Linked DNA regions of Thermogemmatispora onikobensis. The protein of the gene in region 2 interacts with the protein of the main gene of each other region in a pairwise test. Links are inferred from orthologs where the notes say so. Each region holds a gene or a part of one and is shown on either strand. Other genes may lie near its edges.

What was found.
Region 1: the proteins of ftsZ (region 2) and ftsA interact in binary tests that used the Escherichia coli proteins (3 or more experiments, as listed by UniProt). The link is inferred for Thermogemmatispora onikobensis from one-to-one orthologs.
Region 3: the proteins of ftsZ (region 2) and rlmN interact in binary tests that used the Escherichia coli proteins (3 or more experiments, as listed by UniProt). The link is inferred for Thermogemmatispora onikobensis from one-to-one orthologs.

The regions. Positions count from the first base shown.
Region 1 is NZ_BDGT01000027.1:58,162-61,121, reverse strand. Bases 147-2,951 are described here. They hold ftsA (cell division protein FtsA), read left to right. Parts: upstream 147-832; coding sequence 833-2,071; downstream 2,072-2,951. Other genes in these bases: BGC09_RS12975 (cell division protein FtsQ/DivIB), read left to right, coding at 147-477. Also shown: more of BGC09_RS12975, read left to right, coding at 1-146. UniProt on the Escherichia coli protein: Essential cell division protein that assists in the assembly of the Z ring. May serve as the principal membrane anchor for the Z ring.
Region 2 is NZ_BDGT01000008.1:30,792-33,906, reverse strand. What follows is about bases 49-3,008. They hold ftsZ (cell division protein FtsZ), read right to left. Parts: upstream 2,303-3,008; coding sequence 794-2,302; downstream 49-793. Other genes in these bases: BGC09_RS05480 (response regulator), read right to left, coding at 2,896-3,008; BGC09_RS05490 (KGG domain-containing protein), read left to right, coding at 187-495; larB (nickel pincer cofactor biosynthesis protein LarB), read left to right, coding at 49-83. In the rest of the region: more of larB, read left to right, coding at 1-48; more of BGC09_RS05480, read right to left, coding at 3,009-3,115. UniProt on the Escherichia coli protein: Essential cell division protein that forms a contractile ring structure (Z ring) at the future cell division site. The regulation of the ring assembly controls the timing and the location of cell division.
Region 3 is NZ_BDGT01000024.1:53,174-56,112, forward strand. What follows is about bases 89-2,872. They hold rlmN (dual-specificity RNA methyltransferase RlmN), read right to left. Parts: upstream 2,181-2,872; coding sequence 996-2,180; downstream 89-995. Other genes in these bases: rpmB (50S ribosomal protein L28), read left to right, coding at 658-849; BGC09_RS12000 (CvpA family protein), read left to right, coding at 2,381-2,872. Outside these bases: BGC09_RS11985 (Asp23/Gls24 family envelope stress response protein), read right to left, coding at 1-29; more of BGC09_RS12000, read left to right, coding at 2,873-2,899.

The DNA.
Region 1 (2,960 bases), on a different replicon or contig from region 2:
GCCCGGGGAAGCTATAGCGTCGATCGCAGCGGCATGATCCTGGCCACAGCCAGCAGCACGCCCCAGGCCAGCCAGCTTCAAACGGTGATCGATGCGCGCGCGCAGCAAGTCACGGCGGGCATTCGACCTGGCACGCGCCTGGGAGCCGCAGAAGTCGCCTTTGCTGTCGAGGTCTTTAAAGAGGTACCCGTATTGACGGGGATTAGCAATTTTACACTACGCTATGAGAGTAAAATATATGTAAGTAATGCCGGCCCTTCCGCGCAGCAGCCGCAGACGGTGAGCCATACCACCTTCGTCATCGTCAGCCCCGCCGGCTGGGTAGCCTATCTTGGAGGGCCGGATGATGTCAACCCGCTGGCCAACCGGTTGCGCGAGTTGCAGCAGATCCTCGTCATGGCGCAGCAGAAGGGGCTTCACCTGGCAACAATTGACCTGCGCTTTGGCCTGAATGTGGTCTACACATTACAGCCATAGATAGGCAGCAGGAAGCGAGCGGGACCGGACGGGCCCGGCCTCTCCGCGTAGGCGCCCCTGATCCTGCAGAAGCAGGGCCGTTCATGCTCAATCGATAAGTCTGTAGTGCGTCTCTGATGGATACGCGGTGCGTGCGCAAGGGGGAGCAAACCAGAGGGAGGAAAGGGAGCAAGAAACAAGGTGGTAGCGCGGTGAACAGCGGTCTCCACAAGCGTGGAAATGATGAGGGCAGGAAAGAAGAGGGGCCGGGGCAAGAGGAGAAGAAAGCAAGCGGACAAGGGAGAGAGCGAGAGCGAGCGAGCGAGCGCAGCTGCGTGTCCCTAGCTAGCAATGCCGCCCGATGAGGAGCTAGATCGTGCAAGAGCGGGTGATCGTCGGAATCGACGTCGGAACAACAAAGGTCTGTGTTCTCGTTGGCGAGCTTGATCGCGACGGGAAGCTGAACATTGTTGGCGTTGGCACCTGCCCTTCACAGGGCTTGCGGCGTGGGGTGGTGGTCAACATTGAAGAGACAGTCACCTCGATCGCCGCAGCAATCGACCGTGCCGAGCGCCTCTCCGGCAAGCATATCACCACGGCCTACGTGGGCATTGCCGGCAGCCATATCGAATCGGAGAACAGCAAAGGCTTTGTCGCTATCACTCCGAGCCATCGCGATATCGTTCAGAATGATATTTGCCGGGCAATTGAAGTGGCGCGGGCGATTGCCATTCCGGCCAATCGCGAGATCATTCACGTCATTCCGCGCGGTTATGTTGTTGATGGGCAGGAGGGCATTAAGAATCCCATCGGCATGTCTGGCTTCCGCCTGGAAGTAGAGACGCATATCGTCACAGGCTCCGTCTCTTCAATTCACAACCTGATTAAATGCGTCCAGAAGGCTCATGTGGAGATTGAGGATCTGGTGCTGGAGCCGCTGGCCTCGGGGGAGGCGGTTCTGGCCGATGGTGAAACCGACCTGGGGGTGGTGCTCGTGGATGTGGGCGGCGGCACCACCGATATTGCCATCTATACCGACGGCGCCATCTGGCATACCGTGGTCCTGCCCATCGGCGGTAACCTGATTACGAGCGATATCGCGATCGGCCTGCGCCTGCCTTTCGCCGTTGCCGAAGAGCTGAAGGTAACGTACGGGCACTGTGATCCTTCAGCTATCGATGACGATGATATGATCGATCTCGCGCAATTCATGCCAGATTGTAACGATCTTGTGCCGCGCAAGCTGCTGGCCGAGATCATCCAGGCGCGCGTTGAAGAACTCTTCGAGATGGTGCATGATGAGATTAAGAAGTCGGGCTACGATGGGCTGCTACCTGCCGGCCTGGTGCTGACGGGTGGCACTGCCGAGCTTCCGGGTATTCTGGAGCTGGCCGGGCAGATCCTTGATCTGCCGGCGCGCATCGGCGTCCCTCTTGGCCTGCATGGCCTGGCCGACTCGATCTGTCGCCCAGCCTATGCGACCGCTGTCGGCCTGCTGCTCTGGGGCCTGACTCACTCCTCGCTGACCTACGAGGAGGAGGAGGAAGGACAGCAGGCGGCTCGTGGCACTATGCTGTCGCGCATCGGGCGCTGGCTACGTTCGTTTATTCCGTAAGTCTTGGGAGCCTGTGAAAGGAGACGAGACCCGGGCCGCGCATCCGGTCCGAGCGGCCTGGCTCTGGTCAGGGACCATCGGGAGCCGGGGGCGAGGGCGGGGGCGCAAGTGGAGAGAGAGAGAGAGGGAGGACATGCGCGGTGAGCGGAGCGAGAGAACTTGTGACAGGCTCGAAAGGGGGCCACGAATATATGGGATCAATGGGACAACATCAGGTTGAAGGCTTCGCCCAGATCCGTGTGATCGGGGTGGGAGGCGGCGGCAGCAACGCGGTCAATCGCATGATTCAGGCCAATATGATGGGCATCGAGTTCATTGCCGTCAATACCGATGCTCAGGCCCTGCTGTTGACGCAAGCCCCGAAGCATATCCGTATCGGCGATAAGCTGACCCGTGGCCTCGGTGCAGGAGGAAATCCTAGCGTGGGGGCCAAGGCGGCAGAGGAGAGCGCCGAGGAGCTGTATGAGGCGCTGAAAGGCTCCGACATGGTTTTCATTACCGCCGGTATGGGCGGCGGCACTGGCACCGGCGCCAGCCCCATTGTGGCGCAGATCGCCCGCGAGGTCGGGGCGCTCACGGTGGGCGTGGTCACTCGCCCCTTTAGCTTCGAGGGCAAGAAGCGCCAGCAGACGGCTGAGGAGGGCATTGCCAATCTGAAGCAGCATGTGGATACGCTGATTACCGTGCCCAATGACCGCCTGTTGCAGATCGCTGACAAGCGCACGCCACTCTCGGAAGCGTTCCGCCTGGCCGATGATGTGCTGCGCCAGGGTATTCAGGGGATCAGCGATCTGATTACAGTGCCCGGACTGATTAACCTGGATTTTGCCGATGTGAAGACAATTATGTCCGCCGCTGGCTCGGCCTTGATGGCCATCGGCGAGGCGAG
Region 2 (3,115 bases):
TCGATAACGGCGTCGGCGCGGGCATCACCGCGGCCCTGATCGCCAACCGCGTGGCTCAGGCTCGCAAGCATCCCTTGCGCTAGCTAGAAGGCTGCGAGATTTCTGTCTCTCTCGCTGGGAGCAGAGACTGTCTCGCCGCGTTGTTGGGTAAACGTGGATTTGAGTGAAAGAGAGGCGGGACCTTCTATGGCGAACAATAAACGCGGACCGGAACCCGGATCGCAGAAGGCCAAGCATGGCGGTCAGGCTGTGCGCGAGAAGTATGGTACGGAGTTCTACGCTAGAATCGGTAAGAAGGGAGGCGAAGCGGTCAAGCAGAAACGCGGCCCGCAATTCTATTCTGAGATCGGTAAGAAGGGCGGAGAGTCGACGAAGCGTCAGCAAGGCTCGGCTTTCTACTCGCGCATTGGTAAGAAGGGCGGTGAGCGGGGGCGTGCTGCTAGCTCTGCCGCTGCTCCAGCTCAGACATCGGATGAGAGCGGCGCGACCCCTTAGCATCGCTCGCCGCGTCTGCCGGGCGCCTCAGAGAGGAAGTGGCTTGCTCGTGCGCTCCCGCTGCTTCCCTCGCGCTTGTGTAGGCGGGCCTGAGATGAGGTATGTCGATGTTCTAGCTATTCGGCAAGCACATCTGCCGACGGGAAGAGCTGGCCTGTGAGGAGGCTAGCCAGCGGGGAGACTGGCCACCGCGGTGGTCAGCTCCCCTTGGCTTGCCTTGTCTTGTCTCGATGGTGGTCCTGGGGTCATTGGCGAAGGACGTCGCTCCCTTCCCGGCCCGGAGACCCCTCTCTGCCTCCTAGCGACGACGCAGGAAGGGAGGAGCGCTAACCTCCTGCTCCTGCTCCAGCCGCTCCTGGTAGCGGCGTGCCAGGCTACGCAAGCCCCGCAGATCTTCCAGGCTACGCTGCGGACGTGGCAAGGCAGGTGGACGCGAAGGGGCCGCTGAGGCAGCCGGGACGCCGTGGGACAGAGAAGGGCGCGGTGTCAAAGGCGGCATAGGGACCATCTGGTGAGATGCCCGAGCCGGTTCGGGCATGCCTGTGCCGTTGCTGGCCTGGGCTGGTGCCTGGAGCTGAGCCGGGCGCGATGTTCCCGCCATCAACGCTGGCGGCTGGGCTGCCAGTGGCTCCCCCATGCCAGCGGCAATCAGCGTTACTCGCAGGCTATCCTGCAACGTTGGATCGATGACCGCTCCAAAGGTAATATCTGCCGCCTCGTCGACCACGCTGCGAATGCACTCTGCCACCTCATTGACCTCAAAAAGCGTCAGATCCTCGCCACCGCTAATATTGAACAGCACACGGTGCGCTCCCTTGATGGTCACATTCAGGAAGCCACCAGCGATGGCCTGCTGGGCGGCAGCCTGAGCACGATTGCGGCCCTTCCCCTCGCCGATACTCATCAAAGCGCTGCCGGCGCCGCGCAAGACATTCCGCACATCGGCGAAATCGACGTTGACCAGCCCCGGCACATTAATGACCTCTGCGATCCCTTGCACTCCCTGGCGCAGCACGTCATCGGCGACCTTGAAGGCCTCTGCCAGGCTGCGATCTCGTGTGCTCGACATCAGCAAGCGATCGTTGGGGATAGTGATCAGCGCATCGACCTCTTTGCTCAGCTCGGCCAGGCCCTCCTGAGCCACGCGGCGGCGGCGAGAGCCTTCAAAGCTGAACGGAAGTGTCACAATGCCGATGGTCAGGGCGCCCAGCTTGCGAGCGATTGAAGCCACCACTGGGGCAGCTCCCGTACCGGTGCCTCCTCCCAAACCGGCGGCGATAAAGACCAGGTCAGCATCCTTGAGCGCGGCACGAATCTCCGCAGCGCTCTCCGTGGCGGCCCGCATACCGACAGCCGCGTTACCGCCTGCTCCCAAACCCTTAGTATAATGGTGGCCCAGGCTAATCCGCAGTGGGGCCTGTGACAGCTCCAGCACCTGCGCATCCGTATTCATTGCGATGAAACGCACGCCCCGGACATTCATATCAATCATGCGATTCACCGCATTGGTGCCTCCGCCGCCTACACCGGCCACCACAATATCAACATGGCGCGGCTCATCGCAGCGCTCCTCGGCGTCGACGGGCGCCTCAGTAGCGATCATCTCCTCTTCCGTATCCCGCTGCTCCCAGCCGGCCAGGGTGTGCTCCTCCCGCATATCCTCTCCCACCTCTACCTCATGTCGGAGTACGGCCCAGCGGTTCGCCTGCTCATCGTAGTAGAAATCTGAACCCTCGTTCACCGCCTGCCCCTGGCGGTCCCAGGGCCTCTCTCTCTCGTATCGATCGCCATGAAATATCGACTGCATGCGGACCCCCGTTTCTCTTCTCTCTGTGAGCGAGCAGCCCTTGTCTGGGTGCTGCGATGAGCAGGTAGTATGTTGCCGAAAGGCGTTCTAAGCGCATTGTAGCAAGTGTGTCAAGGGATGGCAAGACGTTCCTTCTTCCTCAAAATGCGAACCCTCCCTATCAGATATTACGGAGAGCATGGCCGGTACGTAAAACGGAGAGTGAAAAGGCCGCTTCTGTCTGCCTGTGAGTTGGGGACTCTGGGGGGGCTGATGAGATGAGCCAGGCGTCAAATCGAGCAGGAGGATAGAGATGAAGTGTAGAGTAGAGGAGCGGGAGGAAAAGCCCGAAGCAGAGTGGCCGGACTAGAAGAGCATGAGACTGGCTTTCCACTTGTCTGTGTGCTTGCCTCCTTGCTTGCCTTGCCAGACAAAGGGAAGATGCCCCGCCCGCTCTCGCTCTGCCCAGATCTCGCTCTGCCTCGGGCTCTCGGCTCGCTCCTGCAGAAGGGCTACTGATGAACGAGTTGGCCCTCGTGCGGGCGACGGGGAGCCGCCGCCCGACGCTGCTGCGGAAGGCGCGGGTCAATGTATGGCCTGGCTGTCAGCACTATTCAGGATTGGGCGCGCACCAATTGCTGCTGTGATGGCTGCTGCTGGGGCGGCTGAAACGGCTGGAACGGCTGTTGAGCGCGGGCCAGCTGCTGCTCTTCGCTTGTAGCCAGGGCGTGGGTGATCACGCGGATCACGCGCCGGATGTCCATCGGCTTGCGCAGGGGATGGATACCGCGCTGCTGCAGCTCCTCGTAGGGCAGGTCGGCGCTCATCATAATG
Region 3 (2,939 bases), on a different replicon or contig from region 2:
TGCGGTTGAATCGTAGATGGCTTCGGCATACCCATGTCTTCTCTGTGCTTTCTCTGCTTTGCTGGTTTGCTGGTCTTCTTTCTGGCCTATGCACTTGCCAAAGCGAGGGCGATCTGCTATACTCGCAGAGCGTACTCAACGCTTACTAACGCTTTGCTCTCGACTTACTGGAGTGCAAGGCCCGCGTTCTGTTGCAGTATATCAAAGGCCCCCGTCAGAATCAAGGGCGCCGTCGTCTGCCCTGTAGGGTGGGGCAGGGTCGTGGTCCCCGTGGGGCGCTGTGTTTTTCTATAGTAGGATGCGTAGAGCAGGCGCCTGCCCTGGCAGCGGCAAGCCAGGGAAAGGAAAGGCCAGGCGCTGGGAGTTGTTGAGACCAGTTCAGGTCTACCAGCGGGTTGAGGGATTGTGGCAGGGTCCTGGCACCTGGCTGGATACCTCTTATCCTGATCAAGCGGCCTCCGGGCGGTAGTCCCCTGACGCGGCTCGGCGAAAGCCGTGGCCCCTCTGCCTGTACTGTCGGGTGAGCATGGGCTGGGGCCTGTCGTTCCCTCCTACTTCAAACGGCAACGGCGGAACATAGGCAGACAGGTGTCAGGATGAGCGCCTGGACGGCTTGAACTTGAAAGATGAGAAGAGAAAAGAGGAAGGGAGATTGCTATGGCTGGTCGTTGTGACCTCTGTCAGCGTAAGCCGATGTATGGCAATAAGGTGTCGCACTCGCAGCGTCATACACGGCGGCGCTTCGTGGTGAATGTGCAGCGTCGTCATCTGGAGATCAACGGGGTGCGGCGCACGGTGCATGTCTGTACGCGCTGTCTGCGTACGATGCTCAAGCTCCCCAAAGCATAGCGTTGGCCGGAGGCAGGTAAGAGCGCCGCTCGCACGGCGTTCCCTCCCCGGCCTGCCCGGCTGCCCTCTGCCGCGCGTTCGTCCGTCCTGTTATTGCTGTTCCTTCTCCCTGCTACGTCTTTTCTTTTTTTTGGGGCACGCTGAGGTCACTGGGGGCGAACCGGCTCAGGTCGGCGGCTGAAAGCCGCTGCCAGCCGCTGCTGGGTCACGAAGCGGGTGCGCAGTTGCCCGCAAGCAGCATCGATGTCGTCGCCCCGCTCGGCCCGGACGCTGTTGCTGACGCCGTGCTCGAAGAGGATCTCGCGGAAACGACGGATGGCTTCCGGCCCGGGCGGACGGTAGCCTGCCGCTGTCTTGTTGACTGGAATGCAGTTGACGTGCGCATACTGCTTGAGTGGAGACAACAGCTCGCCAAGCTGATGGGCACAAGCAGGACTATCGTTGACACCGGCCAGCAGGACATACTCGAACGTGATCTGCCTTCGCGTGGCGGCAATGTAGTCCTGACAGGCCGCCAGCACCTCGGCCAGCGGATATTTGCGGTTGACCGGCATCGTTTGCGCGCGCAGCTCGTCGTTGGGCGCATGCAGCGAGATGGCCAGGTTGACCTGCAGCCCCTCTTGACTAAGGCGCCGGATGCCGTGGGGCAGCCCTACGGTGGAGATGGTCATGTGCCGCGCGCCCAGGTTGAAGCCCTCGGCGCTGTTCAGGATGCGCAAGGCGTGGAGCACGTTGTCATAGTTATGCAGTGGCTCGCCCATGCCCATAAAGACCAGATTGGTGATGTGGTCGATAGGCTGGCTGCCGGGCAGGCCGCGAGCACGCCAGGGGGCCGCCCGCAATTCGCGCGCGAAGTGCAGAACCTGGGCCACGATTTCCCCTGCACTCAAGTGCCGCTCAAATCCCATCTGGCCCGTAGCACAGAAGGTGCAGCCAAAAGCACAACCCGCCTGGCTGGAGACGCAGACGGTGGCGCGCGCGCTGCTCCCTCCCAGGGGTGGGTAAAGCATCAGCACCGATTCGATGAGGCGGCCATCGGCCAGCTCCAGCAGGATCTTGCGCGTGCGGTCATCCTTGGAGCGCTGCTCGCTGCGAACGATGACCTGGCCAATGGTGGCTTCGCGCGCCAGACGCTGCCGGAGGCGCAGAGGCAGGTCGCTCATAGCCTCGAAGTCCGTGACCAGGTGCTTGTAGATCCAGTTGTAGACCTGCCTGGCGCGATATGGCGGCTCCCCCAGTTCCTTGAACCAGACTTCAAGCTGCGTGAGGGTCAGCCCGAACAGGTCTTGCTGAGGAGCGCTTGTCTCTGTTGTTTTCCCCCTGATGCTCATGCCTTCATTATAGCATGTTGGTCTGCCCCAGGCCAAGCCGCTAAGCCGCTGCCCCCCTGCTTGCCTTCCAGCCTCTTGCTTCCCAGGCTTCCGGCATCTTGGCTGTGACAGTGAGCCTGGAGCCTCGTTTGATTATATATCAGGAGGTTCAACTTTCTATTTCATTACTTCTCATTCATGATCTTGGGAGGAAGAAGTAAATGTCTCTGTCGTTTAACTGGATCGATCTTGCCTTTCTGGCTACAGCCATTGTGCTGGTCATCAATGGTTTCCATAATGGCCTTATTGCTAGCTTAATTAATCTGGTTGCGCTCCCGCTGGCCTTGGGTGTAGCCCTGCTCTTCGGTCCCACCTTCACCGCTGTGCTCGCTGGCAATGGTGCCGGAGCGGCGCCTCTGCTGGCCTATGCGCTGCTCTTCTTTGCTACTGTCGTTATCGTTCATATCATCACCACTCTCATTCGGGCCTTTGTGCACCGCATTCCAATGCTAGGTATTCTGGACGAGTTGCTCGGGATGGTCTTGGGTTTTGTTGAAGCCTGGCTCCTGTGGCTGGTTCTGTTACTGGCCTTGCATAACGTCCTCAGTGCCGTCCAGAATATACCGGCGGGTGATCTGAGTCAGTTCAGCGCCTGGCAGCGGGCTTACAACGAAGCCATTGCCCAGAGTCTCTTTGTGCATCTCAATCAGTGGCTACTTGGTCATCTATCTTTAAAGTAAAGTAGGGTCTGGGGTGGTTGTGCCGGGCTGTCCGTTTACT